DNA from 4 places in the Variovorax sp. Root434 genome. Region 4 is predicted to be linked to each of the others. Evidence: predicted binding sites of a transcription regulator. Region 4 holds the regulator's gene; each other region holds the start of a gene.
The links. The regulator sigma-54, encoded in region 4, starts transcription at its own class of promoters, with help from an activator protein. The targets are predictions, from matches to a motif close to TGGCANGNAANCTGCTTT.
Positions count from the first base shown of each region.

Region 1: the regulator sigma-54 is predicted to act here: its motif matches at 2,514-2,531, upstream of ASD05_RS14145 (pilin).
Region 2: the regulator sigma-54 is predicted to act here: its motif matches at 4,845-4,862, upstream of ASD05_RS20475 (nitrate regulatory protein).
Region 3: the regulator sigma-54 is predicted to act here: its motif matches at 1,722-1,739, upstream of nirB (nitrite reductase large subunit NirB).

Region 1 is NZ_LMEK01000012.1:774,962-782,353, forward strand. Features, by position in the region: gene ASD05_RS14140 (hypothetical protein) at 1-1,929, opposite strand, end outside; gene ASD05_RS14145 (pilin) at 2,010-2,453, opposite strand; gene ASD05_RS14150 (3',5'-cyclic-nucleotide phosphodiesterase) at 2,661-3,464, opposite strand; gene ASD05_RS14155 (CHASE2 domain-containing protein) at 3,494-5,746, opposite strand; gene ASD05_RS14160 (FHA domain-containing protein) at 5,798-6,451, opposite strand; gene ASD05_RS14165 (Stp1/IreP family PP2C-type Ser/Thr phosphatase) at 6,539-7,327, opposite strand; gene ASD05_RS14170 (TerC family protein) at 7,356-7,392, opposite strand, start outside.
Region 2 is NZ_LMEK01000024.1:164,757-172,148, forward strand. Features, by position in the region: gene ASD05_RS20450 (pyridoxal phosphate-dependent aminotransferase) at 1-1,030, opposite strand, end outside; gene ASD05_RS20455 (branched-chain amino acid ABC transporter substrate-binding protein) at 1,049-2,347, opposite strand; gene ASD05_RS20460 (Hsp20/alpha crystallin family protein) at 2,472-2,843, shown strand; gene ASD05_RS20465 (alpha/beta hydrolase-fold protein) at 3,032-3,787, shown strand; gene tsaD (tRNA (adenosine(37)-N6)-threonylcarbamoyltransferase complex transferase subunit TsaD) at 3,723-4,784, opposite strand; gene ASD05_RS20475 (nitrate regulatory protein) at 4,887-6,149, shown strand; gene ASD05_RS20480 (CmpA/NrtA family ABC transporter substrate-binding protein) at 6,487-7,392, shown strand, end outside.
Region 3 is NZ_LMEK01000022.1:374,347-381,738, reverse strand. Features, by position in the region: gene nirB (nitrite reductase large subunit NirB) at 1-1,533, opposite strand, end outside; gene ASD05_RS19260 (YbaK/EbsC family protein) at 1,931-2,419, shown strand; gene ASD05_RS19255 (DUF1289 domain-containing protein) at 2,416-2,673, shown strand; gene ASD05_RS19250 (2-hydroxychromene-2-carboxylate isomerase) at 2,670-3,314, shown strand; gene ASD05_RS19245 (MFS transporter) at 3,485-5,179, shown strand; gene ASD05_RS30510 (hypothetical protein) at 5,299-5,445, shown strand; gene ASD05_RS19240 (ABC transporter substrate-binding protein) at 5,464-6,579, opposite strand; gene uvrA (excinuclease ABC subunit UvrA) at 6,758-7,392, shown strand, end outside.
Region 4 is NZ_LMEK01000003.1:135,007-142,398, forward strand. Features, by position in the region: gene argS (arginine--tRNA ligase) at 1-1,216, shown strand, start outside; gene ASD05_RS05315 (SPOR domain-containing protein) at 1,228-1,995, shown strand; gene ASD05_RS05320 (thiol:disulfide interchange protein DsbA/DsbL) at 2,141-2,788, shown strand; gene lptA (lipopolysaccharide transport periplasmic protein LptA) at 2,988-3,704, shown strand; gene lptB (LPS export ABC transporter ATP-binding protein) at 3,701-4,495, shown strand; gene rpoN (RNA polymerase factor sigma-54) at 4,650-6,227, shown strand; gene ASD05_RS05340 (phospholipase D family protein) at 6,238-7,392, shown strand, end outside.

The DNA.
Region 1 (7,392 bases), on a different contig from region 4:
TCGCACAAGGCCATCATCGTTGACCCAAATGACTACATCGGCATAGTTGCGGCGCCAGATAGCACCGCTGCGCAGGCTGGCCCTCCGCGAAGGAAATAACTCGGGACACGCGTCTTCGACCCGATCGAGCACAAGATCGGTGACGACTTTGCGCTCGCGCTCGGCTTCGGTCAGGCTCGGTCCCGACACTACACGGCAGGTGTATAGGTAGACTTGATCGCGCGGGCCGGAGCGAGGGCCCAGTCGCTCGACAACGTCCGGGTTGCCCCGATAGTTGATGTAGTCGCAGTCCGAGGTATCGACACGCAGCCCAAAACGGCGTAGCGGGTAGTCGAAAGTCGACGCGGCGGGTGCCACAGGGCGCCCGTCTGATTCGATGGCCTTCACGAGTTTGAGCATGCGCAGTCGTGCGAGATTGGTGTTGATCAACGTCAGCGTCTGCCGGCCATCAGACCCCTCCGGCGTAAGGCCGGTGCTGATGCCCAAGAAAGCGGAGCCGGGCGCTAACGACGGTAAAAGAAACGACTGCGATTGCGGATCCATCGGGAGATAGAGGTACGGTTCCGTCTGCAGGTGCAGCGGAATCGTCGCTTGCACCCACTGCCCGCCCCATGGCTGCGCGCCCCAGCGGAATTCGGTCGCTTGCCACAGCAGCAGCCCCTGGACACCGAAGACCGCGGCCAGCGCATAGGCCAGCACACGCGGCGCATCGGCAAACACGCGATGCAGCCCCGCTGCTAGGAGCACAGCCGAAACGCATGCCATGGGCAGAAAGTAACGGCTGTTGCCACTGATGGCTAGCCATATCACCCACCCAATAGGGAACGCCGCCGCCAGAAAGGTAAAGGCTTGATCGGAGGACGCCATGGCCGCCTTCACGCCGTGCCAGCGCCGCCATGCGACGGCCGCCAGCGCCGATACACATAACAGCAGCAGGCCTGCATAGCGCGCGTCAGGCGCCATGGTTTCGGTGTGAATTAGCCGCCGCGGACGCAACATTTCGAATGGTCGGGCAAGCGCTTCGACCAGCGACGGCGGCAGAAAGCGCGGGTCGCGCATGGCGTTGAACAATCGTCCCAACGCTTCGACAGCCGAAGTATGCGGGGCGGTCTGGCTGCGCATCGCCCCTTTCATGGTGTCGAGTGGATGGAAGACGTCGTTCAGCATCGGGAAGAACGGATTGCCGAAAGCTTGTTCGAGACGCCATGCCCATGGCGCGAAGATGAAGAGCGCAGCCCCGCTCGCACAGACCGTAAATATCAGCACTGTGCGCACTCGCAATCGAGCCGTCGCCACGCAGCCCAGCACGAGTGGCAGGGCCGGGACAAGTGCCAAGAAAGCATTGGACAATTTCAACGCCGCGGCAGCCCCGAGCAGCACTCCGGCCAAGGCGACGAGGCGGAGACGGCCCCCGATGAAGGCGTTTGCAAGTGCGACATATCCGCCGAGCGCCAGCGTACCCGTCGTAACGTCGGTAAACGACGAGCCGATTTCCTGCAGCAGTACAGGGTTGAGCAGGGCGAGACCGACTGCGGTCCATACCACGATAGCGGGGCTCGTACCATCACCTCGGCGGCTGACGGCGCGCGCTAATTCGTAAGTCATCCACAGCATTACGCTGTGCAGGCACGCGAAAGTGACGCCGATGGCAATCGATGGCCACTGAGCGTGCACCATCAGGTAGAGCGGAAGGTGTGCGTAGGGGTTTAGATAGGTCAGCGAACCGGCCGGGTAGAAGTCGATCGACAGGCGCTCATTGAGCGCGCTAAAGCCCGCATACAGGTGATAGTGGAGCGCATCCCAAGGAACGTCCTTGCCGGCATATAGCGTCCAAGCGATTACCAAAACGGTGCATATCCCATATGCAGCGGCGCGTTCAGGCCAAACCGGCCGTCTTGCAGCAGGCCGGCTTGAGAACGATGCGAACATGTATGTCGACGCCTTGGAGATAGCGAAGAAAAAGCGGCCCGAAGGCCGCCTTTCAACTCATAGTCCGCAGATCCAAAGGATTAGGCGCGGCATTCAGCCGGGACAAACTTTTCGGTGATAGTGGTCGTGCACTTCCACTTCAACTGACCGGTGCCAGCCGCGACTACGGTTGGCGTCAGAATGATGTCACCTGCTGCACCAGGCACGGCGGACGTGACCGTGACAACGCCGGTCGTTGCCGTGATCACGACGTTGCTAACGTACTTCGTAGCACCCGGGAACGAATATCCGGTATTAGTTGCGGTAACAGAAGCAAGATCCCCGAGCGAAGAACTGGTTTCGGAAACTGCCAATTTTGCAGGCGCTGCCATCAGGATCACTTCGCTGACCTTGGCACGCGTCGTGTAGTCCTGATATGCCGGCAGAGCCACCGCTGCCAAGATACCAATGATCGCCACAACGATCATCAATTCGATAAGGGTAAAGCCGGCCTGTGCGCGGCGAGCGAGAGTACGACGATTCATTGAACTAACTCCAGGTTGGTTGGTTGTTACGCCCGGGAACCTGCCCGGAGCGAGGTACCTTCCGCAGCATCTGTGCCACCCCCTGCGGAGCGTTGTAGTGACCGAACGCGTCATCTTTGTTCACATTTGCGTTACATGGTGTGACATAACTTGCTTCGAGATGCTACACATGTTGACAATTTTGTCATTCCAGTGCGCAGCCAAAAGTCAGAAAGTCAGCACCCCATCCGCCTTCAACCAGCGAATATCCCGCTGCGCCAACCCCGCCACCTGTCCGACCGCCAGCGTCTCAATCTGGCTCATGATCTCGTCCGTCTCCGCCGGCTTGGTGTGTGTGATGTAGATCGGGTATTGCTTCCCCGGCCCGATATGCGCCAGCTCATCGGCCAGCACGGCAGGCGAGAGATGCTGGCTGCGCTCCGCCAGCGCATGCTCGCGGCTGCTGAAGGCCGTTTCAATCACCAGCATCGCCACGTCCAGCGCGTTCACGCGCTCCCAGAACGGCGCGTTGCGCTCGGTATCACCGCTGAAGACCCAGTGGGCGCCGCCTTCGGCCCGCCGTACGGCGAAGCCGCAGGCCGGCACCGTATGGACCGCAGGCAGCACCTCGACGAGCTTGGGCTCGCGGCTGCCCAGCTGCAGCGTCTGCCCCACGGCGATGTCATGAAAGCTCACGAAGGGCGCATCGGCGCTGGGAATGCTCTCGAAATCCGGCCAGATGACGTTGTTGAACACGTGCGTGCGCAGTGCCTCGATGGTGGCGCGCAGTGCGTGCACGCGCAGCGGTCGGGTACGGCGGCTGCCCACGGCGTCGAGCATCAGCGGCAAGGCGGCGATGTGGTCGAGGTGGCTGTGCGTGAGCACGACGTCGTCGATGCGGGCCATCTCTTCGAGCGTGAGATCGCCGACGCCGGTGCCCGCATCGACGAGCAGGTCCGTGTCGACCAGGAACGAGGTGGTGCGGCAGTCTTTGGCGATGGCGCCCGAGCAACCCAGCACACGAACCTGCATTGTGAGAGACCCCTCGTATGTGTCTGCCGTCATTTGGTTTCGAACCGGGTTGCGCCGTCCCAATCCGGGTCTTGCGGGCGCAACGCCATCGAGGCTAAACGCTGGGCGTAGAGCTGGTAAAGGACTTTTTTCGCGTCCGCGGCGAGCAGGGGAGCCAGCAAGTTTCGGCCCACCGCCCAGTCCTGCCGACGGTAGGCCGCGAGCACTTCGCTCCAGCGGTCAAGCAACTGCTGCGTTTCTTTCGCCGCTTCGGGCGTGCGCGCGGCCAGGGGCGTAAAAACGGCAACGGCCTGTGCCTTGCCCTTGACGCGCACGCTGTCGAGTTCCTGCCAGATGTAGCCGGGCGCCAGTTCGCGGGTGGCGCCGCTGGCGACGATTTCCATTCCGTAGTGCCCGCTCAGGCCTTCGAGGCGCGATGCGAGATTGACCGCATCGCCGACCACGGTATAGCTGCGGCGCGTGGTGGAGCCCATGTCGCCCACGCTCATCACGCCGCTGTTGATGCCGATGCCCACGCTGATCTCGGGCCGGCCGCTGGCGCGGTGAATGCGGTTGATGTCGTGCACGGCATCGGCCATGTCGAGCGCGGCGCGCACAGCGAGCGTGGCGTGCTCGGGCGTGTCGATGGGCGCACCCCAGAAGGCCATGACGCAGTCGCCCATGTACTTGTCGACGGTGCCGCGGTGCGCGCTGATGACGTTGGTGAGCCGGCTGAAAACGGTGTTGAGAAAGGCCTGCAGTTCGGCCGGCGCCATCTGCTCCGACAGGCGGGTGAAGTCGCGCATGTCGCAGAACATGACGGTCATGGGCTTGCTCTCGGCGCGCATGCTGTAGCGGTCGGGCTGGGCCATCATTTCGTTGACGAGCTGGGGCGGCACGTAGGTGCCGAAGAGCCGCATGAGGCCGCGCCGCGCGCGCGATTCGACGAAGTAGCCCCAGCTCATGTTGAAGGCGAAGGCAAGCGCCGTCATGGCCAGGGCCGACGCCAGCGGCAACACGAGGCCGTGGCTCGCGTACAGCCAGGTGTTGAGGCCGATCAGCACGGCGATCGCCCCCGCGGCCAGCAACACGGCACGCGGCGCCGACAGCAGCGACAGCCCGAAGGCCAGCACGAGCCCCGTAACGGCGACCAGCAGCGTCTCGTAGCCCGAGGCATAGTCGGGCACGCTGAGCAGCCGATGGTCGAGCAGGCCGGAGACGATGTTGGCATGCACTTCCACGCCCGGAAAGGCGGCTTCGACGGGGGTGGCGCGCAGGTCTTGCAGGCCCGGGGCGGTAGCGCCCACGAGCACGATCTTGCCCTTCAGTTCGCCCGGCCCGAGCCGGCCCTCGAGCACGTCGGCGGCGGGCACATAGCGGAACGATCCTCCGTCCGCACCGCCATGGCCGCGAAACGGCACCTGCATGCTGCCCGTTGTGTCGACCGGAATGCGCAGGGCGCCCACTCTCAACGATTCGAGCTGCGGCTTGGCGCCGCCGGGCGCGAAGGCGGGCTGCACGGGCGGCAATCCGTTCGCGAGGCGGTAGACCGCGAGCGCGAGCGATTCGTAGTAGCCCGGCTGCGCCTTGTCGCCCTCGTAGCGGGCGATGAGCGGCACGCTGCGAATGACGCCGTCGCCGGTGGCGCCAACCAGCGTATTCAGGAAACCCGCGATGGGCGCGGCCTGCGCCAACGCCGGCAGGCTGGCTCCGAAGCCATTCCAGTTCGTGGCGTAAACGCCGCCCGGGGGGAACGCTCCCTCCGGCAACGAGGGAGCAGGAGGCAGCTGCCCCTTGGCGCTCGGCGTTTCGGTCCGCGTGAAGTAGTAGCCCAGCGCCACGCGCTGGCCCTCGAGCGCCGCGGCGAGCGTGGCATCGTGATCGAGCGAGGGCGCAAGCCGCTCGACCTCGGCGGCCAAGCCCGGCGTGCTGCCCAGCGGCCCGCTGGCGATTTCTCGCAGCCTGTCGAGGCCGGAGCTGCGGTCCGGCTCGAGGAACATGACGTCGAAGCCGAGCACGGCCACCTGCTGGCGGGCCATCAGTTCCGTGGTGAGGCGAGCGATCTTGTCGCGCGCCCAGGGCCATTGCCCCTGGCGCGCCAGGCTGGCGTCGTCGACGTCGACGATCACGACGCGCGCATCGAACGTGCCCGGCATGGTGGCGCGCAGGCGGATGTCGTAGATCAGTCGGTCAAGGCGTTCGAGTGCGCTCAGCGGCCACGCGCCGGTGGCATGCGCCAGCGCCAGCAGCACCGGCAGCAAGGTGATGGCGACGCGCGGCCAGTGCCGCCGCAGCCCTCTCACGGCGCTGCACCCCTACGGGCTTTGCCGCAACAGGCCGGGAGAAAAAGCGGCTCAGATGCGCACGAACTGCATGCGTGTGGCACCGCCGAGCTCGAGCACGTCGTGCTCCTGCAGCGCGACCGCCTCGGCCCCCAGTTGCTGGCCGTTGAGCATGACGCGTCCTTCGACGCCCGCGGCCACGTAGCCCATGCGCCGGCGCGTGACCACCGCCACCGCGACACCGGGCTTGCCGATGGTGGTGACGACCTTCTGCAGCGAAACATCCTGCCCCTCGTTGGCGCCGGAGAGCACGCGCAGCACCGGAACGCCGAGTTCGACCAGCGCGCCCGATTCCGTGGGTGCCGACGACAGGGGCATGTTCCCCGACGGGAACTCGGCCGATGCGGTGCGGACCGAGCTGGCGCTGACGGCCAGGTTGCTGCGCGCGCGGAAATGGATACGGCAGCCGCCGACCTCGACGACATCGTTGTCCTTGAGCGCCTGCTTCTGGATGGCGAGCGCATTGACGTAGGTGCCGTTGGTGCTGTTGAGATCTTCAATTTCGACTTCGCCACCGCTCATGTGGAGCACGGCGTGTTCGCCGCTGACCGCCAGATTGTCGATCACGATGTCGTTGTAGGCACGGCGTCCCAGTGTCGTGCGCTCCTTGGCAAGCGCCACTTGCCCGATGACAACGCCATCGACCGAAATGATCATCCTCGGCATTGCCGACCCCCGGTATCCAAAGCTTGAAAGACGACAAGCGCATCGGCGTGATGCCGCCGGGGCCTGCTACCTGGCCGTGCGAGGCGCCTATGCAACGCTCGCGCTGGCCAGGACAACAGAGATGTTGTCCCGTCCGCCATTCTCGTTGGCAATTGCAACCAAAAGTGATACTTTTTTCTGAAGCCCGACATCGTGTCCTAGAAGCGTGAAAAGCTGCTCGTCCGAAACCATCTCACTGAGCCCGTCGGAGCAGAGCATATAGAGATCGCCCGGTCTTGCGCTGTGTTCGTGCATTTCCAGCAAGACCTGGGCCTCCACACCCATGGCGCGGGTCACCAGGTTGCGCGTGGGCGAATTCAGGGCTTCCTCGGCGGTGATGGCGCCGGCGTCGAGCTGCTGCTGACGCAGCGAGTGATCACGCGTGAGCAGTTCCAGCTTGTTGTTGCGCACGCGGTAGCACCGCGAGTCGCCGATGTGGCCGACCACCACGCGCTGCGGCCGAAACGCCGCCAGCACCAGGGTCGTTCCCATGCCCTGCAGTTCGGGGTTGGTCGTGCCGGCATGCAGGATCGAGCCGTTGGCCTCGTCCGTGGCCGCCTGCAGCGCCCGCCGGACCACGCGGGCAGGCGCCTGCATCCCGGCCTGGGCGAACCAGCGGCCGAAGCTGGCGTGCATCAGGGAGACGGCCATGGCGCTAGCCACCTCGCCGCCCTTGTAGCCGCCCATGCCGTCGGCCAGCAGGGCCAGCCCGAGGACGGGGTCCACGTGCACGGCGTCCTCGTTATGGGCGCGCGTTCGGCCGACGTCGGTCAGGGAGGCGAATTCCCAGGTCAGCGCAGGGCGAGTGGAGAACAGGGAAACGCCGACACTCGCCATGGTTTGTCAGTGCTGACTTATTTAAAACTCAGTGAGCAGCGGCACGTGCGCGCCGTTGCAGCAAG
Region 2 (7,392 bases), on a different contig from region 4:
CCAGGCCCGCCTCGGCGACCAGCCGCTTGGCCACTTCGAGCGAATCGCCGAAGCCTTCGAGCCGGAAGAAGGCATACATGCCGCCCTTGGCCGAAGCCACCTGCACGCCCGGCAGAGCGGCCAGCAGCGGCACCAGCGTGTCGCGGCAGTGCTTCAGGTGCGCCACCACGCGCGGCGTGATCTCGCTCGTGTGTTCGATGGCAGTGATGGCGGCGCGCTGCGTGAACACGCTGGCGCACGAGGTGTTGAACTCGATCAGCTTGCCGATGCCGTCCACCATCGACGGCGGCAGCACCAGCCAGCCCAGGCGCCAGCCCGTCATCAGGAAGCTCTTCGAGAAGCTGTGCGTCACCACGAGCCGGTCGTCGGGCTTCGAGATGTCGAGGAAGCTCGGCGCGCAGGCATTGGGCGTCGGCTCGTAGTACAGGCGCTCGTACACCTCGTCGGCGAGGATCCACGTGCCGGTCTGGCGGCAGTGGTCGAGCACGGCCTGCTGCTCGTCGCGCGTCATGGTCCAGCCCGTGGGATTGTTCGGCGCGTTGACGATCAGCAGCTTCGTCTTCGAAGTGACCGCCGCGCGCAGCGCGGGCAGGTCGAGCGTCCACTGCCCGTTCACCGGCACCAGCGGCAAGGTATGAACGCGCGCGCCCATGATGGCGGGCTGCGCCGTCAGGTTGGGCCACACCGGCGTCACGGCGACCACTTCGTCGCCCGCGTCGACCAGCGCCTGCACCGCGAGCATCAGCGCGCTCACGCCGCCCGAGGTGACGGCGATGCGCGAGGCATCGACCGCCGGATGCAGCCCGCTCGTGTAGCGCGCGATGGCTTCGCGCAGCTCGGGCAGGCCAAGGTTGTGGGCGTAGAAGGTCTCGCCCCGCTGCAGCGAATCGATGGCCGCCTGGCGGATCACCTCGGGCGTGACTTCGTCGCTTTCGCCGAACCAGAAGGCCAGCACGTCGTCGCGGCCCATGCCGGCGTTGGCGACTTCGCGGATCTTCGAGGCTTCGAGGTTGTGGATGGCTTCACGCATGTCTGGTCGTCCTGCTCTTCATGATTGAGGTTTCTTCATCTTGCACGAGGTCGGCAGTTCGGCGCGCTCGGCGGGGATCGTCTTGACCACGCGAAAGCCGTAGCCCGAGCCCTCGACGTCGAACTGCACGCCCGGCTTGCCCTGCCGGTCCATCACGCCGACGACGAGCTGCTGCTGGAACTGATGGTCCGTCGCGCGCATGCGCCCGCGCTGCCCGTACAGGCTCACGTCGGCCTGCTCCAGCGCGCGCGCCACCGGCACCGCGTCGGCACTGCCCGCACGCTCGACGGCCTGCACGAGCGCTTCGATCATCAGCTGCAGCCGCATGTGCACATAGTCGTCGGCCGGCTTCGGAAAGCGCGCGCGGAAGGCGCGGTAGAAGGTTTCGGACTGCGCCGTCTGCACGTTGGGCAGCCAGTCGGCCACGGCGATCACGCGGCCGATGCCCGCATCGCCGATGGCAGCCGGTGCGCCCAGCGCATTGCCGTAGAAGGTATAGAAAGTGCCGTTGAAGCCCGCCTCGCGCGCCGCCTTCACGAGCAGCGTGAGGTCGTTGCCCCAGTTGCCCGTGACCACGGCCTGCGCGCCGCTCGCGATGATCTTGGTGGCATAGGGCGCGAAGTCCTTCACCTTGCCCATCGGATGCAGCTCGTCGCCCACGATCTCCACGTCGGGGCGCTGCGCACCGAGCTGCCGGCGCGCCTCGCGCAGCACGGCCTGCCCGAAGCTGTAGTCCTGGCCGATCAGGTAGACGCGCTTGAGCGCGGCATCGTCCTTCACCACGTCCATCAGCGCGGCCACGCGCATGTCGGCGTGCGCGTCGAAGCGGAAGTGCCAGAAGCTGCAACGCTCGTTCGTGAGCGCCGGGTCGACCGCCGCGTAGTTGAGGAAAACTACGCGCCGCGCGGGGTCGCGCTCGTTGTTCTTGTCGATGGCATCGACCAGCGCCGCGGCCGTGGCCGACGAATTGCCCTGCAGCACGATGCGCGCGCCGTCGTCCATCGCGGCGCGCAACGCGGAGAGCGCTTCTTCGTTCTGCCCCTTGCTGTCGTAGCGATCGAGCTGCAATGGCCGCGCGCCACCGGGCAGCTTCACGCCGCCGCGCGCATTCACGCGTTCCACCGCCCACAGCAGGTTGCGGAACACGGCCTCGCCGGTGTTGGCGAACGGGCCGCTCATGCTTTCGATCAGCGCCAGGCGAATGGGTGCGGACGGGGTCGACACGTTGGCCTGCGCCAGCGCGGCGAACGGCCTCGCGCATAGCGCCAGCGCCGCGAATTTCAAGGCCTCGCGACGCCAAATAAAGGGGGGATTCATTGTCTTGAAACGCGTGCCGATGCGCCTAGATGAGGTCTCAAGCGGCACTCACGATGGAACGGCCGCGCAGTGTAAGGGACACACATTCCTTGTCCCCATTGTGTTCACTCAGGAGTTCTTCACCATGCTTTTCGCCCCCACCCTTCGCACCGCCCGCTTCGCTCCCCGCGCCTATGACCGCGCCTTCGAGCGCTTCGTGAACGATGCCTTCGCCGCCCCCCGCCGCTCCCCGCTGGTGGAACAGGACGACAAGAGCTGGACCCTCTCGCTGGACGTGCCGGGCTTTGCGCGCGAAGACCTCGCGATCAGCATCGAAGGCGCCGTACTGCGCATCGACAGCAAGGCCGAAGCCAAGCGCCAGTTCAAGGCCGCCTACGAGTTGCCGCAGGACATCGACGTGGCCACCAGCGAGGCCAAGCTCGAGAACGGCGTGCTCACGCTGAAGCTCGGCAAATTGGTGCCCGCGAGCCAGGCCGCACAGTTGCAAATCAACTAGTTTGGCCTATGCCCACAAGAAGAAAATGTTGGTAACAGCCTCGTTTTGACTTTAAACGAGCACCTTATTCACAATAGCGCTGAATAACGTCACATGATGTGACGTTTTCTTAGAACTTTCTTCTTCGTGGGCGTCTCGTAGCGCACCGAATTCCCTGCCGGTGCGGTTCGGGTGCCCCAAAAGGCACCATGAAAACGCACCTTCAACCTGCCAATCCCAACGAACAATCCGACACGCTCCTGGTGTTCCTGCCCGGGGCCTACCTGAAGCCCGACGAGTTCGAGCGCGAAGGGTTCATCGCCGCGGTGCGCGAGCGCCATCTGGCGGCCGATGCGCTTCTGGTGGACGCGGATGTTTCCTACTACTACGAGCAGACGCTGAGCGAGCGCCTGCACACCGAGGTCATCGAGCCGCAGCGTGCCAGGGGCTACAAGTCGATCTGGCTCGTGGGCATTTCCATCGGCGGCTTCGGCGCGCTGATCCACGAACTGGCGCGACCGGGCTCGGTGGACGGCATCGTGGCGCTTGCGCCCTACCTCGGGCGCCGGGTGCTCGGCGCGGAGATCAGGAAGGCCGGCGGCCTGCGCGCCTGGCAGGCGCCCACCGGACCGCAGGCCGACGAGGAGCCCGATCGCAAGCTCTGGCCCTTCTTCCAGCAGTACCTGGACGCCAAGCCGTCGAAGAATCTGCCGCCGCTGTACCTGGGCTTCGGGCTGGACGACCGCTTTGCCAGCAACCACAAGCTGCTGGCCGACGCCCTGCCGCCGGGGCGCGTCTTCACGATCGAGGGCGGCCACGACTGGCCGCAGTGGCGCCAGCTGTGGCGCAATGTGCTGGACGTGCTGCCGCTGCCGGCGATCGGCCGCTCGCGGCAGCCGGCTACGCAGTCTCCGGCAGCGGCGCCTCAGCCGACGAGAGCGACGCCATGGGCCATCGCGGCTTGACGTCGAAGGCATAGCGCTCGCTCGCCTGCGACAGCCCCGACTGCAGGCGCATTGCCGCGGCCATGGCGATCATGGCGCCGTTGTCGGTGCACAGGTGCAGTTCGGGGTAGTGCACACGCACCTTGCGCTTTGCGCACGCGGCATTCAGCTGTTCGCGCAGATTCCTGTTGGCCCCCACCCCGCCCGCCACCACGAGCCGCTTGAGCCCGGTCTGGTCGAGTGCCGCGAGCGACTTCTTCAGCAGCACCTCGACGATGGCCGCCTGCGTGGACGCCGCCAGGTCGGCCCTGTTCGCTTCGAGCTGGTCGCCGAGCTTCTTGGCCTGCGTGAGCACGGCCGTCTTCAGGCCGGCAAAGGAGAAATCGAGATCGCCGCTGTGCAGCAGCGGCCGCGGCAGCTTGAAGGCCGTTGCGTTGCCGCCTTCGGCCAGCTTCGCGAGCCACGGTCCGCCGGGGTACGGCAAGCCCATGAGCTTGGCGCTCTTGTCGAACGCCTCGCCGGCCGCGTCGTCGATGGTCTCGCCGAGCAGCTCGTAGCGCCCCACGCCGTCCACCCGCATCAGCTGCGTGTGGCCGCCTGATACCAGCAGCGCGACGAACGGAAACTCCGGCGGATCGGCGCTCAGGAACGGCGACAGCAGATGCCCTTCGAGGTGATGCACCCCCAGTACCGGCTTGCCCAGCGCCACGCCGAGCGCGCAGGCCACGCCCGCGCCCACCAGCAGTGCGCCCGCCAGGCCCGGCCCGCGCGTGTAGGCCACCACGTCGATCTCGGCCAACGAGCGGCCGGCTTCGGCCATGACCGTCTCGGTCAGCGGCAGCACGCGACGGATATGGTCGCGGCTGGCCAGCTCGGGCACCACGCCGCCATAGGCCTGGTGCATGGCGATCTGGCTGTGCAGCGCGTGCGAACGCAGCATCGGCAGCGCGCTGCCGTGCGACTCGACCAGCGCCACGCCGGTTTCATCGCAGGATGATTCGATTCCCAACAAGAGCATGGCGCCGAGTGTAGGCGGCGCCCCGTGCGGCCGCCCGCGAAGGGGCAAACGGCGCCAGCAAGGCACGGATGTTGCAGTGGGAGGGTCAGCGCCCCTCCCACCATGAAATCCGGACTGAGTTTTCTGATCGCCGCCCGCCGTTGCGAGATCGACGAGCTGGACCGGCTCGCCCGCACCAGCGAGCTGGTGGGCGTGATCGGCCGCCTCGTCCATGCGCTGCAGCGCGAGCGGGGCATGTCGAACATGTTCCTCGCCTCGCACGGCGGCCGCTTCGCCGACCAGCGCGGCCCGCAGATCGCCGAATGCACGGCGCTCGAGCAGGAGGTGCGCGCCGGCTTCGACCAGCTCGAAGCCGACGACCACCGCAGCGCAGGAGCCGGTAACAGCGCGCGCCTGTTCAGCCGCATCGCCTGGGTGCTCCCGGGCCTGGACGCCCTGCCTGCCCTGCGCCGCCGCATCGATGCGCTCGAGCTGAAACCGGCGCAGTCCACCGCCGCCTTCGCCAAGCTCGTTGCCGGCCTGCTGTCGGTGGTGTTCGAAGCCGCCGACGGCGCCACCGACCCCGAGATCTCGCGCCTGCTGGTCGCGATGTTCAACTTCATGCAGGGCAAGGAATTTGCCGGCCAGGAGCGCGCCTTCGGTGCCGCCGCGCTGGCGCTGGGCCGCAGCGACGAGGCACAGCGCCTGCAGTGGCTGCACCTGATCGAGTCGCAGGAGCGCTGCTTCCAGGTGTTCACCGATTTCTCCGGCGAGGCCGTGCTCGCGCTCTGGCGCAACAGCCAGCCCGACGCCGAAGTGGCGGAGCTCGAACGCATCCGCCGGCGCGGCGCCACCTCCGCCCCGGCCGACGTGCCGCTGAGCCAGGCCTGGTTCGACTGCTGCACCCGCCGCATCGACGCCATGAAGACCGTGGAAGAGCGCCTGGCCGCAGTCTTGCGCGCACTGTGCGAGCGCAAGACCGCGCAGGCGCGCAGCGAGTTGCAGGACTACCGGCAGCTGCTGGACACGCTGGCCCCGCAGGCCGGCGCCCTGTTCTTCGACGACGCCGACGCGCAGGCCGCCACGCCCGCCCAGTTCGGCCGCCACCTCGAACGCTCGGTGCTCGACATGGTCCAGGAGCAGTCGCACCGCCTGCAGGCCATGAGCGACGAGCTCGAAACCGTGCGCGCCTCGCTCAATGAACGCAAGATCGTCGAGCGCGCCAAGGGCCTGCTGATGGCGCACCGCCGACTCAGCGAGGATGAGGCGCACAAGATGCTGCGCCAGACCGCCATGAACCAGAAGCGGCGGCTGGTCGACGTGGCCGAGTCGATGCTGGCAATGGCCGACTACCTGCCCATGCTCGACCGCGCGCCCCCGCGCTGAAGCGGCCCGGCCGTTCAACTTGGTGCAGTGCACAACAACCGTGCGATCGGCGCTGCGCGGTTCCGATCGGGCGCTCGCCCATGCTGCACCGCTGCATCGAGCTACTTTCCTGATAGCAGCGTGCAGGTCCTGAAGGCTGGCACACCACTTGCAAGCATTTCGTTCACAGGCCCCCAATGGGCCTTCAGGCAGCGGCACCCAACGGCGGGTGCCTCCACCGAACCGGACAAAGGCGTCCCCATCCCGCAAGGGCTCGTTTTCGAGCAGCCCCTGCGCGGTGCGGACGCCTTTTTTGTTTTTGTCTTTTGTTTGTTCGCCTTCAACCGGAGCCCCGCCCATGACCGACCTGCTCACAACCCGCCTCAGCCGACGCCGCGTCCTGCAAGCCGCAGCCATCGGTGCCGTCGGCATCGACCCCGCGCTGCGCGCCGCCGTCTGGGCTCAGGGCTCGGACAAGCCCGAGAAGCAGGAAGTGAAGATCGGCTTCATCCCGCTGACCGATTGCGCCAGCGTGGTGATGGCCTCGGTACTGGGCTTCGACAAGAAGTACGGCGTGAAGATCGTCCCCAGCAAGGAAGCCAGCTGGGCCGGCGTGCGCGACAAGCTGGTCAACGGCGAACTGGACATGGCCCACGTGCTGTACGGCCTCGTCTACGGCGTGCACGTCGGCGCCAGCGGCCCGAAGAAGGACATGGCGGTGCTGATGGGCCTGAACCGCAACGGCCAGGCCATCACGCTGTCGAAGGCGCTTGCGGACAAGGGCGCGGTGGACGCGCCCTCGCTCGCCAAGCTCATGGCCAGGGAAAAGCGCGAGTACACCTTCGCCGGCACCTTCCCCACCAGCACCCACACCATGTGGCTCAACTACTGGCTGGCCTCGGCCGGCATCAGCCCGGTGGCCGACGCCAAGGTGATCGTGGTGCCGCCGCCGCAGATGGTGGCCAACATGCGCGTGGGCAACATGGACGGCTTCTGCGTGGGCGAGCCCTGGGGCCAGCGCGCCATCATCGACAAGATCGGCGTCACCGCCATCACCACGCAGGACATCTGGAAGGACCACCCCGAGAAGGTGCTCGGCACCCGCGCCGACTTCGTCAAGCAGAACCCCAACACCTGCCGCGCCGTGATGATGGCCGTGCTGGAGGCCAGCAAGTGGATCGACGCCAACCTGCAGAACAAGGCGAAGATGGCCGACACGGTCGCCGAGAAGAGCTACATCAACACCAGCGCCGATGCCATCAAC
Region 3 (7,392 bases), on a different contig from region 4:
GTGCTTCGCCAGCAGGTCGGCGAAGCTGCGGATCTCGCCCACGCGGATCAGGTGGTACAGCTCCTGGCGCGAGTAGGGGAAGTGCTCGCACAGGTGGTTGTTGACCGCCATGCCGCGCTTGGACATCTCCATCTTCATCACCTGCGTGACCAGCGGCACGCAGCCGCCGCAGGTGGCGCCGGCCTTGGTGCAGGCCTTCAGCTCGGCGACAGTGCACGCGCCCTCGCCCACGGCCTCGCAGATCCGGCCCTTGGTGACGCTGTTGCACGAGCAGATCTGCGCGCTGTCGGGCAGCGCATCGACGCCCAGGCCCGGCTTGGCCTTGCCGTCGCTCGACGGCAGGATCAGGAACTCGGGGTCGGCGGGCAGCGCGATGCCGTTGAGCGCCATCTGCAGCAGCGTGCCGTACTCGGCGGCGTCGCCGACCAGCACCGCACCCAGCAGCTGCTTGCCGTCCTCGCTGACGACGATCTTCTTGTAGATCTGCTTGCGTTCGTCGACGTACTGGTAGGCGCGCGACTTCGGCGTCTTGCCGTGCGCGTCACCGATGCTCGCCACGTCCACGCCCATCAGCTTGAGCTTGGTGCTCATGTCGGCGCCGGTGAAGGCGGCGTCGTCCTGGCCGGCGATGTGTTTGGCGGCCACGCGGGCCATGTCGTAGCCCGGCGCGACGAGGCCGAAGGTCTGCTCGTTCCACGACGCGCATTCGCCGATCGCGTAGATGCTGCGGTCGCTGGTGCGGCAGTGGCTGTCCACCGCCACGCCGCCGCGCGGGCCGACGGCCAGCACGCTCTGGCGCGCCAGCTCGTCGCGCGGACGGATGCCGGCGGAGAACACGATCATGTCGGTTTCCAGGTGCGTGCCGTCGGCGAACACCATACGGTGGCGGGCGGTCGCGCCGTCGGTGATCTCCACCGTGTTGCGGCCGGTGTGCACGTGCAGGCCCATCGCCTCGATGCTGTTGCGCAGGGCGCGGCCGCCGCCTTCGTCGACCTGCACGGCCATCAGGCGCGGCGCGAACTCCACCACGTGGGTTTCGAGGCCCATGTCGCGCAGCGCCTTGGCGCATTCCAGGCCCAGCAGGCCGCCGCCGACGACCACGCCGCTCTTCGAGCGGGCGCCGCAGGCCTTCATGGCCTCGAGGTCCTCGATGGTGCGGTAGACGAAGCAGTTCGGGCGGTCGCGGCCCGGCACGGCGGGCACGAAGGGGAAGGAGCCCGTCGCAAGCACCAGCTTGTCGTAGTGCACCACTTCGCCGTCGGCCGTGGAGACGGTGTTGTTGCGCCGCTCGATGGCCACCGCCCGCGCGGCCAGACGCAGCGTGAAGCCGCTGCGCTCGAAGAAGCCCGGCTCGACGAGCGACAGGTCTTCCGCCGTCTTGCCGGCGAAGAACTCGGACAGGTGAACCCGGTCGTACGCCGGGCGGGGCTCCTCGCAAAGCACGGTGACTTGTGCGTTCGCGACGCCGAGCTCGTGGAGTTGCTCGAGGAACTTGTGGCCGACCATGCCGTGGCCGATGACTGCGATCTTCATTGGGGGTCCTGCACGCAGCCGGCCCTGGAAGCTGCGGCCCGCCGGTCACTGTCTGGGCAGACAGCGGCAGTGGGCCTCCGCGACGGAACGGATGCGAAATTGGGTTGGAGCAGACGAGCTCGCGGCTTGCCGGCCGCCAGCTCGCTTGAACCCCGCCGTCGTTAGCGGAGGCACTGTGAACCGGGGGATGAGCAATATCCATGCCGGATCAAAAAAGCGCCGCGGCCACCCTGGCCGGCCGGTTGCGCACCGAAACCGCCCCGGGCCCGGCGCCGGACGCACGGGCGTCGTGCGCCGTGGCGTCGCGAGGCTCTCCGCATTGGTGCGCCCAGGCGGCGGCGCAGGCTTTTCCGTATGCTCTGGGACCTCGATGAACCCTGAACCTGCTGAACCTGCCATGTGCGGCTCCGAACTCCATTCCCTTCCCGACGGTGTCCAGCGCGTCTCGCGCGTACTCCAGGACGCCGGCCATCCCCATTCGCCGCGCATGCTCGACGACGCCTGCCGCACCGCGCAGCAGGCGGCCGACGCCCTCGGCATCTCGGTCGGCCAGATCGCCAAGAGCATCATCTTCCGACGCAAGAGCGACGAGGCGGCGGTGCTGGTCATCACCTCGGGCGACAAGCGCGTCGACGAGAAGAAGGTCGATGCGCTGGTCGGCAAGACCGGCCGCGCCGACGCCGACTTCGTGAAGGCGCGCACCGGCTTCACCATCGGCGGCGTCTCGCCGGTCGGGCACGTGACCAAGCCCGTGGTGCTGATCGACCGCGAGCTGTTCCGCTTCGAGGAGATCTGGGCGGCCGCGGGCCATCCGCATGCGGTGTTCCAGCTGCGCCCGCACGATCTCGAGAAGCTCACCGGCGCGCCGGTGGCGGACGTGGTGTGAACTTCGACGAGGCCGAGACCTTGGCCGAGCGCGCCGTGGCCGTGCAGGCCATGGCTGAAGACGTGCCCTCGCCGTGCTCCTCCGTGTGCCGCATGGACCGCCTCAGCGGCTTCTGCGAAGGGTGTTTGCGCACCATCCCCGAGATCGCCGGCTGGAGCAGGATGGAAGACGAAACGCGGCGCCACGTGTGGCGCGCGATAGAGTTGCGTGCGCGGGCCGGCATCTGGCGCGCTTCCGGAGACAACACCGCATGAAGCACATCGACTTCTATCTCGACTTCATCTCGCCCTACGCGCACCTCGCGTTCGAGCACCTGCCGGAGGCGCTCGAAGGCCTGAGCTGCAGCGTGGCCTACAAGCCCGTGCTGCTAGGGGCGCTGCTCAAGCAGCACGGCCAGCTCGGGCCGGCGGAGATCCCGTCGAAGCGCAGCTGGACCTACCGCCACGTGCTCTGGCTGGGCCACGCGAACGGCATCCGGATCGAGATGCCCGCCTCGCATCCTTACAACCCGCTGCCTCACCTGCGGCTGGCAGTGTCGACGAGCGACGACGGCAGCATCAGCCGCCTCGTGGCCGAGACCATCTTCCGCCACGTGTGGCGCGGCGGCGAAGACGCGGGCGACGCCGCGCGCCTCGCCGCGCTCACTGCGCAACTGGCGCCGAAGCGCGACGCGAACAGCGACGAGAGCAAGGCCCTGCTCAAGCGCAACACCGACGAGGCCCTGCAGCTCGGCGTGTTCGGCACGCCCGCCTATGTGGTCGACGGGCGCCTGTTCTGGGGCTTCGACGGCCTGCAGATGCTGCGCGCCTACCTGTCGGGCGATGCGTGGTTCGACGGCCCGCAATGGACGTCGGCGGACCAGCGCCCGTCCCTGCTGCGCAGCAGCAAAAACTGAGCGACCCCCGGATTTCTTACAACCTGAAACGCGCCCCGCGGGTTTCACCTTAAACCGTAAGCACCGGTTCAGTTTCGCGCAAGGCTCGGGTCAGTCGCGCCTCCAAGAATGCCTCACGGTCCCGAAACAGTCGGGCGCCGCATGAACGCACACACACAGGAGACGACGCAATGGCAGCCACACTAGATTCACGGGGAGTGCCGCATCCGGCCCCCCGGCCCATGTCCTCGGAGGAGAAGAAGGTCATCTTCGCCTCCTCGCTCGGCACCGTGTTCGAGTGGTACGACTTCTATCTCTACGGTTCGCTCGCCGCGATCATCGCGAAGCAGTTCTTCAGCGGCCTCGATGCGGGCGCCGCCTTCATCTTCGCGCTGCTGGCGTTCGCGGCCGGCTTCCTGGTGCGTCCGTTCGGCGCCATCGTGTTCGGCCGCCTGGGCGACATGATCGGGCGCAAGTACACCTTCCTGGTGACGATCCTGATCATGGGCCTGTCGACCTTCATCGTCGGCCTGCTGCCCAGCTACGCGACCATCGGCGTCGCTGCGCCGGTGATCCTGATCGCGCTGCGCATGCTGCAGGGCCTCGCGCTCGGCGGCGAGTACGGCGGTGCCGCCACCTACGTGGCCGAGCACTCGCCGCACGGCAAGCGCGGCGCCTACACCTCGTGGATCCAGACCACCGCCACGCTCGGCCTGTTCCTGAGCCTGCTGGTGATCCTGGGCGTTCGCGAAGGCATGGGCGAAGCGGTGTTCAACGACTGGGGCTGGCGCATTCCGTTCCTGGTGTCGATCCTGCTGCTCGGCGTGTCGGTGTGGATTCGGCTCTCGCTGTCCGAGTCGCCGGCCTTCCAGAAGATGAAGGCCGAGGGCAAGACCTCGAAGGCGCCGCTGTCTGAATCCTTCGGCCAGTGGAAGAACCTCAAGATCGTGATCCTGGCGCTGGTCGGCCTCACGGCGGGCCAGGCTGTGGTCTGGTATTCGGGCCAGTTCTATGCGCTGTTCTTCCTGACGGCACAGCTCAAGGTGGATGCGACCACGGCCAACCTGATGATCGCCGCCGCGCTGCTGATCGGCACGCCGTTCTTCGTGATCTTCGGCACCCTGTCCGACAAGATCGGCCGCAAGCCGATCATCATGGCCGGCTGCCTGCTGGCCGTGGTCACCTACTTCCCGGTCTTCAAGATGCTGACCGAAGCCGCCAACCCCGACCTGGCCCGCGCGCAGGCCACGGCCGGTGTCACGGTGACGGCCGACCCGGCGACCTGCTCGTTCCAGGGCAACCCGGTGGCCCGCGAGATCGACTTCAGGAGCTCGTGCGACATCGCCAAGCGCTACCTCGTGCAGAACTCGGTGAGCTATGAGAACGTGGCCGGCGCGCCGGGTTCGAAGGCCGTCGTGAAGATCGGCGACAAGTCGGTCGAGGCGCCCGTCGGCAACGTCGTGAACTCCAAGTTCGACGAGGGCTCCGCCAAGGAAATCGCCGCCTTCAAGAAGAGCGTGGCCGAAGACCTGAAGGTCGCGGGCTACCCGGCCAAGGCCGACCCCGCGAAGATGAACAAGGTGCTGACGGTGCTGCTGCTGTTCTGGCTGGTGCTGCTGGTGACCATGGTCTACGGCCCGATCGCCGCGATGCTGGTCGAGATGTTCCCCACGCGCATCCGCTACACCTCGATGAGCCTGCCGTACCACATCGGCAACGGCTGGTTCGGCGGCCTGCTGCCGACTACCGCTTTCGCCATCGTGGCCTCCACCGGCAACATGTACAACGGCCTCTGGTATCCGATCATCATCGCCGGCGTCACGCTGGTGGTGGGCACGCTCTTCATCCGCGAAACGAAGAACGTGGACATCTACGCCAACGACTGATCGCTGCTCGCGCAGAGGAGGGCGCCATCCGCCCTCCGTTCAACAAAAAGGCTTCATGCCAACCGCATGAAGCCTTTTTCTTGAGCCCCTTGAATCAACCTCGTCAGGAGACAACACCCATGTGGAAACTCGTCGTCGGCTTCATCGTCTTTGCCGCCATCGCTCTGTTCGTGATTTCCAAGGCCGGCGACAAGGTCGACATGTCGGGCGAGAAGCACGGCGGCGACGCGGCGCACGAAACGGCGCCAGCCGCGGCACCGAAGTAGGAAGGCGCCGCGCAGCGGTCAGCGCTTGAACTTGCCGTCGCTGATGATCGACAGGTCCGCGAAATCGATGCCGCTGTGGTCCTGCGGCGAGTAGCTCACCTCGAGCCCGCCGCCGAGGTCGTAGCCCCGCAGGCTGTCGAGCGCCGCCACGATCTTTGCGCGCGTGGGCTTGGGCCCCGCGCGGCGCAGCGCCTCCACCAGCACCTTGGCCGAGGCGAAGCCTTCGAGCGTGGCCGGCGACAGTTCGGCCTGGCCCTTGGCCTGCGCGAGGGCCAGGGCTTCCTTCACCATCGGCTGGCCGAGCGAGCGCTCGTTCGGGAACACCTGCGTCACGATCACGCCGCGGCTCGCGTCGCCCAGCTGCTTGATGAAGCCCGACGAAGCGTTGTTCGACAGCGTGACCACCTGCGCCGCGGAGCCCGCGGCGCGCAGCGCCTTGATGCCGTCCACCACGGCGACGCCCGAGCCGATCCACACCACGGCCTGTGCATCGGCATCCTTGATGGCCGGCACGATGGACTTGTAGTCGGGCTTCTCGCGGTCGGCCGGAATGGTCACGACCGGCTTGGCCTTGCCCTTGGTGAAGCCGGTCATCGCGCCCTCGAGCGCGTCGGTGCCGAACGAGTCGGTCACATGCACCACCGCGATGCGCGTGAGGCCGATGGTCAGCAGGTGCTGCACCGCCTTCTCGGCCTCGCGCTGGTAGGTGGCGCGCACGTTGAACACATGCTTCTGCAGCGGCTTGTGCAGCACCATCGCGCCCGTCGAGGGGCCGATGAGCGCCACGTCGTACTTGTCGAGCCACGGGATGATGGCCTGCGAGTGCGGCGTGCCGCGGCTCATGAAGAGCGCCAGCACCTTCTTGTCCTCGATCAGCACGCGGGCGTTCTCGCTGGCGCGCTTGACGTCGAAGGCGTCGTCCATGCGGATCATCTCGATCTTCTCGCCGTGGATGCCACCTTGGGCATTGGCCGCATCGATCACCAGCTGGGCGCCGCCGATGGTCTCGTTCACGCCGGCGGCCACCGAGCCGGTCATTCCGGCGGTCTGGCCGATCAGGATCTGCGCCGGAGCGCCGGCCGCCGACAGTGTCAGCAGCGCGGCGGCACACAGCGTGCGCGTCATCTTCTTCATGAAAACTTCTCCTCTCGACATGCTCGGAAGCAATCGAAAACAAATGTGCTATTTGTTTCTAAAAGTGTCTTCAACTCCATCCGGACAAACCCCTGCGAAGCCACCGACCTTGTGAAGTAGTGCACGAACCCGTCATGGGCCACTCCCTAGAATGTTTGCCCCACCCCCCAAGGCACTCATGACACAGGGCTCCATCCGGATTCGCGGCGCGCGCCAGCACAACCTCCAGAACCTCGACCTCGACATCCGCACAGGCGAGATGACCGTGGTCACCGGGCCCAGCGGCTCGGGCAAGTCCAGTCTCGTTTTCGACACCCTCTACGCCGAAGGCCAGCGGCGCTACGTGGAGACCTTCTCCGCCTACGCGCGCCAGTTCCTGGACCGCATGGACAAGCCGGCCGTCGACAAGGTGGAGGGCGTGCCGCCCGCCATCGCCATCGACCAGACCAACCCGGTGCGCTCCTCGCGCTCCACGGTCGGCACCATGACCGAGCTGAACGACCACCTGAAGCTGCTGTTCGCGCGCGCAGCCGACCTGTTCGACCGCGAGACCGCGCTGCCGGTGCGCCACGATTCGCCCGACAGCATCTACGCGCAGATCGTCGAGCGCGCGGCCGCAGCGGGCGATCCGCGCCTCGTGGTCACCTTTCCGGTCGAGCTGCCCGCGAGCACCACGGCCGAGGAAGTGACGCAGTGGCTGTCGGCCAGCGGCTTCACGCGCGTGCAGGCCGAGCGCGAGGTGGCCACGCCCACCGGGCCGCGCAAGGTGCTCGACGTGGTGGCCGACCGCTTCCGTGCATCGGGCGCCGAGCG
Region 4 (7,392 bases):
GAGCGTCTGGCGCGAGTACTACTACAACGACGCTGGCGTGCAGATCCAGACGCTGGCCAACAGCACGCAGCTGCGCGCCCGCGGCTTCAAGCCTGGCGATGCCGAATGGCCCAGCGGCGAGAAGGCCCCGGCCTACAACGGCGACTACATCACCGACATCGCGGAAGACTTCAAGGCGAAGAAAACCGTCAAGTCGGAAGACCGCGAAGTCACCGCCAGCGGCGACATCGAGGACCTCGACGCGATCCGCGAGTTCGCCGTGGCCTACCTGCGCCACGAGCAGGACCTGGACCTGCAGGCCTTCCGCGTGCGCTTCGACCAGTACTACCTGGAGTCCAGCCTGTACACCAGCGGCCGCGTCGAGGCTGCGGTGCAGAAGCTCGTGGCCGCCGGCAAGACCTACGAGCAGGACGGCGCGCTGTGGCTGAAGTCGACCGACTACGGCGACGACAAGGACCGCGTGATGAAGAAGCAGGACGGCACATACACGTATTTCGTGCCCGACGTCGCGTACCACATCGCCAAGTGGGAGCGCGGCTTCCACAAGGTCGTCAACATCCAGGGCACCGACCACCACGGCACCATCGCGCGCGTGCGCGCCGGCCTGCAGGCGGCGGGCGAAGGCATTCCCGAGGGCTACCCCGACTACGTGCTGCACACCATGGTGCGCGTGATGAAGGGCGGGGAAGAGGTCAAGATCAGCAAGCGCGCCGGCAGCTACGTCACGCTGCGCGACCTGATCGAGTGGACCAGCACCGACGCCATCCGCTTCTTCCTGCTGAGCCGCAAGCCCGACACGGAATACACCTTCGACATCGACCTCGCGGTGACGAAAAACAACGACAACCCGGTTTATTACGTGCAGTACGCCCATGCGCGCATCTGCTCGGTGCTGGCCGGCTGGGGCGGCGACGCCGCCACGCTCAAGGACGTCGACCTGTCGCCGCTGGAGAGCCCGGCGGCCCAGGCGCTGATGCTGCTGCTGGCCAAGTACCCGGCCATGCTCACGGCAGCGGCCAAGGATTTCGCCCCGCACGACGTTACTTTCTATCTGCGCGAGCTGGCCGCCAGCTATCACAGCTACTACGACGCCGAGCGCATCCTGGTCGACGACGAAAAGGTCAAGCTGGCCCGCCTCGCGCTGGTCGCCGCGACCGCGCAGGTGCTGCACAATGGCCTCGCGATTCTCGGCGTCAGTGCGCCGAGCAAGATGTGAACTCCCTCACCATGAAGAAGACAACCAGACAACGCGGCAACATCGTCATCGGCCTGATCATCGGGCTGGTGCTCGGCCTGGGCGTCGCGCTGGGCATCGCGGTCTACGTGACCAAGGTGCCGATCCCGTTCGTGACCAAGACGCAGCGCGGCGGCGCCGAGCAGGACGAGGCCGAAGCCCGCAAGAACCGCGACTGGGACCCGAACGCGCCGCTGGCCGGCAAGGCCGGGGCCGCCAAGCCCGCGCCGGCTGCACCGGCCGCCCCGGTCAATCCCGTCACCGGCGAGCCGGCAACCACCGCCGTGGCCCCGGCCACCGCCCCGCCCACGACAGCACCTCCGGTGCCCGTGGTGGTGGCGCCCAAGCCGCCGCGTCCGGCACCGGTGCCGGCCGAAGCCAACTCCCTGCCGGCGTCGAACGATCCGCTGGGCGACCTCGCCCGCGCGCGTTCGGGCAGCGTTTCGGGCTCCGGCACGACCACTGCCTCGGCCGCGCCGAGCAGCAGCAACAACAGCAACGCCAGCAGCAGTTCAGGCGCCGATCCGTTCATGTACTTCGTGCAGGCCGGCGCCTTCCGCACCACCGACGACGCCGAGGCGCAGCGCGCCAAGCTGTCGCTGATGGGCGTCGAGGCCAAGGTCACCGAGCGCGAGCAGGCGGGCCGCACCGTCTACCGCGTGCGCGCCGGCCCCTTCAACAAGAAGGACGACGCCGATCGCCTCAAGGAGCGGCTCGACGGCGGCGGCATGGATTCGGCGCTGGTTCGCGTGCAGCGCTGACCCGGCGGCCGCCACGAATAGCCCCTAAGCTTCGCGCCGCGGCATTTGCCGCCACCATCTGTCATCGCCTTGGGCGCGCCGTGAGTTGGGGGAACTCCCCGCCGCGCGCCGGCTCAGTCTGCGTACCAACTGGAGAACCCTTTCAATGAAACGTCGTGACTTTTCGCTGGCCGCCACTTCGCTGGGCCTGCTTTCGCTGGCTGGCAACACCGCCCACGCCCAGGCGCGCGCGCCCAAGGCCGGCACCGAGTACCTGGCGCTCGACAAGCGCGTGCCGGTCGACGCGCCCGCCGGCAAGATCGAAGTGGTCGAGTTCTTCTCGTACAACTGCCCGCACTGCAACGACTTCGAGCCGGCGCTGGAAGCCTGGGTCAAGACCGTGCCGAAGGAAGTGGCGTTCCGCCGCATTCCCGTGCCCTTCGTGGGCAACGACGTCGAAGCCAAGCAGCGCCTGTACTACGCGCTCGAGGCCATGGGCAAGGTCGACGAATTCCAGCCGAAGGTCTTCAACGCGATCCACGCACAGCGCCAGAATGTGAACGGCGACGCCAACATCATTGCCTGGGCCACGGCCAATGGCCTTGACGGCGCCAAGTTCAAGGAAGTCTTCACCTCGTTCGGCGTGGCCAGCAAGGCCAAGCGCGCCTCGCAGATGACCGACGCCTACAAGGTCGCCGGCGTGCCGGCGATGGCCGTGGCCGGCCGCTGGTATGTGGACGGGGAAACCGCCGGCAACATGACCAAAGTGCTTCAGGTCGTGAACTATCTGGTCGGCGAGGCAAAGAAGGGCTGACCCCCAGGGCTGCGCGCACTTCGTGTCGCTCTGCCTACCCCTTGCAGGGGGCAACACCCGCGGCCCGGCGGAGCCGGTTCCGCGGTGTTTCTGGTAGAACCGGAAGGAAAGTCAAGCCCGCTTCGGCGGGCTTTTTCATCTGTGCGAGCGGGGCTGACGCAATCAGCCGCATACAATGCCGAGCAAGTTTCGTGCCTCTATGACATTGCACTCTCACCCCACCACTTCCTTCCTTCGTCGCATCGGCCGCCTGGCCGCCGGCGCGCTGTTGCTGGCCGGCCTTGCCTCGGGCGCCGTGGCCGAGACCGCCGACCGCGCCAAGCCGATGAACATCGAGTCCGACTCGATGCGCTACGACGATCTGAAGCAGACCAGTGTGTTCACCGGTAACGTTCTGGTAACAAAGGGCACGATCATCATCCGCGGCGCGCGGCTGGACGTGCGCCAGGACGCCGAGGGCTACCAGTACGGCGTGGTGACCGCCGCGCCCGGCAAGCGGGCCTACTACAAGCAGAAGCGCAACGCGCCCGACGAGTGGATCGAGGGCGAGTCCGACGTCATCGAGTACGACAGCCGCGCCGACAACGTCAAGTTCATCCGCAACGCCACGATGCGCCGCCTGATCGGCGCCACGCCGAACGACGAAAGCCAGGGCGCGCTGATCGTCTACGACCAGAGCAACGACACCTACACGGTCAACGGTTCCACCGTGCCGCCGAACACCGCCGTCAACGCGGCCGCCCCGGGTGGCCGCGTGAAGACCATCCTGACCCCCAAGGCCGCGACCGCGCCGGGTGCACCCGCGGCGGGAGCCCCGTCCGGCGCCAAGGCGCCGCCGCCAGCGCCCACCCCGGCGCCCGGCAAGGGCCTGCGCCCGAGCACCACGCTCGGTGACGAGGGAGAAACCCGCAAGTGATCGAATCCGTTGTATCGCAGGACGCCAACAGCACGCCGGGCAGCCGCCTGGTCGCGCGCGGCCTGAAGAAGAGCTATGGCAGCCGCACGGTCGTGAAGGACGTCTCGCTCGACGTGCAGAAGGGCGAAGTCGTCGGGCTGCTCGGGCCGAACGGCGCGGGCAAGACCACCTCGTTCTACATGATCGTGGGGCTGGTGCGCGCCGATGCGGGCGACATCACCATCGACGGCGAGCCCATCGCCCACATGCCGATCCACCGCCGCGCCCGCATGGGCCTGAGCTACCTGCCGCAGGAAGCCTCGATCTTCCGCAAGCTCACGGTCGAGGAAAACGTGCGCGCCGTGCTCGAGCTCCAGAGCGAGCCCGATGCCAACGGCAAGATGGCACCGCTGTCGAAGCAGCACATCGAAGAGCGCCTGTCCGAACTGCTGGCCGACCTGCGGGTGGACCACCTGCGCGACTCGCCCGCGCTGGCGCTGTCGGGCGGCGAGCGCCGCCGCGTCGAGATCGCACGCGCGCTGGCCACCCAGCCGCGCTTCATCCTGCTGGACGAGCCCTTCGCCGGCATCGACCCGATCGCGGTGATCGAAATCCAGCGGATCATCAGCTTCCTGAAGGAGCGCGGCATCGGCGTGCTCATCACCGACCACAACGTGCGTGAAACGCTGGGCATCTGCGATCACGCGTTCATCATCAGCGACGGGCATGTGCTGGCACAAGGTACACCCTCGGAGATCGTCGACAACGCCGAAGTACGCAGGGTGTACCTGGGCGAACACTTCCGGATGTGATCGTGCGGCGAGGGTCAAGGATCATCGTGGCCACCGTCCGCGCGGAGCTTCCTCGCGGGGGCCGCCGCGCACGGCCGCCCGAAGCGGCCGGCCCGCCCCCGGTAGGGGGTTGGCGTAGCGCGAAGCGCGCAGCCTGGGGGGGAGCCATTTCCTCATGAAGCAAGGGCTGTCCCTTCGCGTCTCGCAGCATCTGGCACTGACGCCACAGCTGCAGCAGTCCATTCGGCTGTTGCAGCTTTCCACGCTCGAACTGAGCCAGGAAGTGGAGCAGATGCTGGACGAAAACCCGTTCCTCGAACGCACCGCGGAAGAAGCGGCGCGCGAGGAATTCGGGCTCGACACGGCCGATGCGCCGGTTCCGCGCGATGAGGGCGAGAGCGACTTCGCGCCTTCGGCCGCCAGCGCGCCCGCCGAGACCACCAGCACCACCACGGCGGATACCGACGGGCCGGCTGCCGAGATCACCGAGCGCGAGCCCGACTGGGAGGGCGACGGCACCGTCGACATGGCGGCGCCCGACGACAGCGAGTGGGGCAGCGACGCGCCCGCGCGCCAGAACAACCTGGGCGACGACGAACGCGCCGACGCCACCGAACTCGCGCGCAGCCAGGAGTCGCTGCAGTCATTCCTGCACCGCCAGGCGCTGAGCCTGCGGCTGAACGAGAACGACAGCGCCGCGCTGCGCTTTCTCATCGAATCGCTCAACGACGACGGCTACCTCGAAGACTCGCTGCCCGCGCTGGCCTCGGGCCTGGCCGGCGACGACAACGACCAGTTCGACGACCTCGTGCATCACTTCCAGGTGGCGCTCGGACTGTTGCAGAGCCTGGAGCCCGCGGGCGTAGGCGCGCGCGACCTCGGCGAATGCCTGTGCATCCAGCTGCGCGCCATGGCCAGCGAGGACGAGACCGACGAAGAGGCGCTGGTCCGCAAGACCGCCATCACCGTCTGCAAGCAGCCGATGGAGCTGCTTGCGCGCCGCGATTTCAAGCGCCTGGCCACGCTCACCCGCAGCAGCGAGGAGCTGGTGCGCTCTGCGCTGCAGATCATCGCGCGGCTGGAGCCCAAGCCGGGCCGGCGCTTCGTCGACGTGGAGCGCAACATCGTCATTCCCGACGTGATCGTCACCAAGACCGGCCGCGGCACCAACGTGAAGTTCCGCGTCATGTTGAACCCCGAGGTGATGCCGCGCCTGCGCGTGCACGACATCTACGCCGGCGCGCTCAAGTCGCACAAGGGCGAGGGCAGCCAGGCGCTGTCGCAGCGGCTGCAGGAGGCGCGCTGGTTCATCAAGAATATCCAGCAGCGTTTCGACACCATCCTGCGCGTGAGCAATGCCATCGTCGAGCGGCAGAAGAGCTACTTCGTGCATGGCGAACTTGCGATGCGCCCGCTGGTGCTGCGCGAGATCGCCGACGAACTGGGCCTGCACGAGTCGACCATCTCGCGCGTGACCACCGCCAAGTACATGGCCACGCCGTTCGGCACCGTCGAGCTCAAGTACTTCTTCGGCTCGGCGCTGGGCACCGAGACGGGCGGCAATGCGTCGAGCACCGCGGTGCGCGCGCTGATCAAGCAGTTCGTGAGTTCCGAGAGCATCAAGAAGCCGCTGTCGGACAGCCAGATCTCCGAGATGCTGAAAGAGCAGGGCATCGAGTGCGCACGCCGCACCGTGGCCAAGTACCGCGAGGCGCTGCGCATCGCGCCCGCCAACCTGCGCAAAGCCCTGTAGAAAGACGCCGATGACCCGTCGCCTGCTGTCGCGTTGTGGGCACTGGGTTTTCGTCATGGCGGCGGTGTTGCTGTTCGCCGGCTGCGCCACCCTGCCCGACGAGGCCCCGCGCGCACCCACCAAGGCCATGGCGGTGTCGGCCGACACCGCCCTCGGCAAGCTCGCGCTGGCCTCGCAGCCCGACCCCGACCTGAGCGGTTTTCGCCTGATGCCCGGTGGCGACTTCGCCTTCGACACCCGCATCCAGCTGGCCCGCCGCGCCCAGCGCACGCTCGACGTGCAGTACTACCAGATCGAGAACGACGAGACCGGCCGCTACCTGCTGCGCACCCTGCGCGACGCCGCCCAGCGCGGCGTGCGCGTGCGGGTGCTGATGGACGATCTCTACACCTCGGGCGAGGACGAACTGCTGCTCGGCTTTGCCGCCACGCCCAACGTCGAGCTGCGCCTGTTCAACCCGTTCCCGGCCGGGCGCGCGAGCATCCTGAAGCGCTTCACCGCCTCGCTGTTCGACTTCAGCCGCGTCAACCGGCGCATGCACAACAAGCTGTTCATCGCCGACGGCGCGATGGCGGTGGCGGGCGGGCGCAACATCGGCAACCAGTACTTCACGCGCACCGCGGGCGAGAATTTTCTCGACCTCGACACCTTCGTCACCGGCGCGCTGATCCCGCGGCTGGGCAGCCTGTTCGACCAGTACTGGAACAGCATCTACGTGCGGCCGATCCAGTCGGTGGTGCGCAGCGAGCTGTCGGCCGAAGAGCTGCAGCGCCGCTTCGACGCCGCCACCGGCCCCGACACCACGCCGCCGCCGCCGAAGCCCGCGCCCAACGACCTGCTCGGCTACAGCCCGATGGTGGAAGACCTGAACGCCGGCAAGCTCGGCCTGATCTGGACCACCGCCGAGGCCTACGCCGATTCGCCCGAGCGCGTGATCGGCAAGACCGCCTCCTACGGCGGCGTGCCGCTGCTCGACGTCGACAGCGTGCGCTACAACGTGGTCGAGCAGATGCGCCGCGCGCGCTCCGAGGTGACCATCGTCTCGCCCTACCTGATCCCGGGCGCCACGGGGCTGGAGGTGATGCGCGAGATCCGCAACCGCAACGTGAAGATCAGCGTCGTCACCAATTCGCTGGCCGCCACCGACGAGCCGCTGGTGCACACC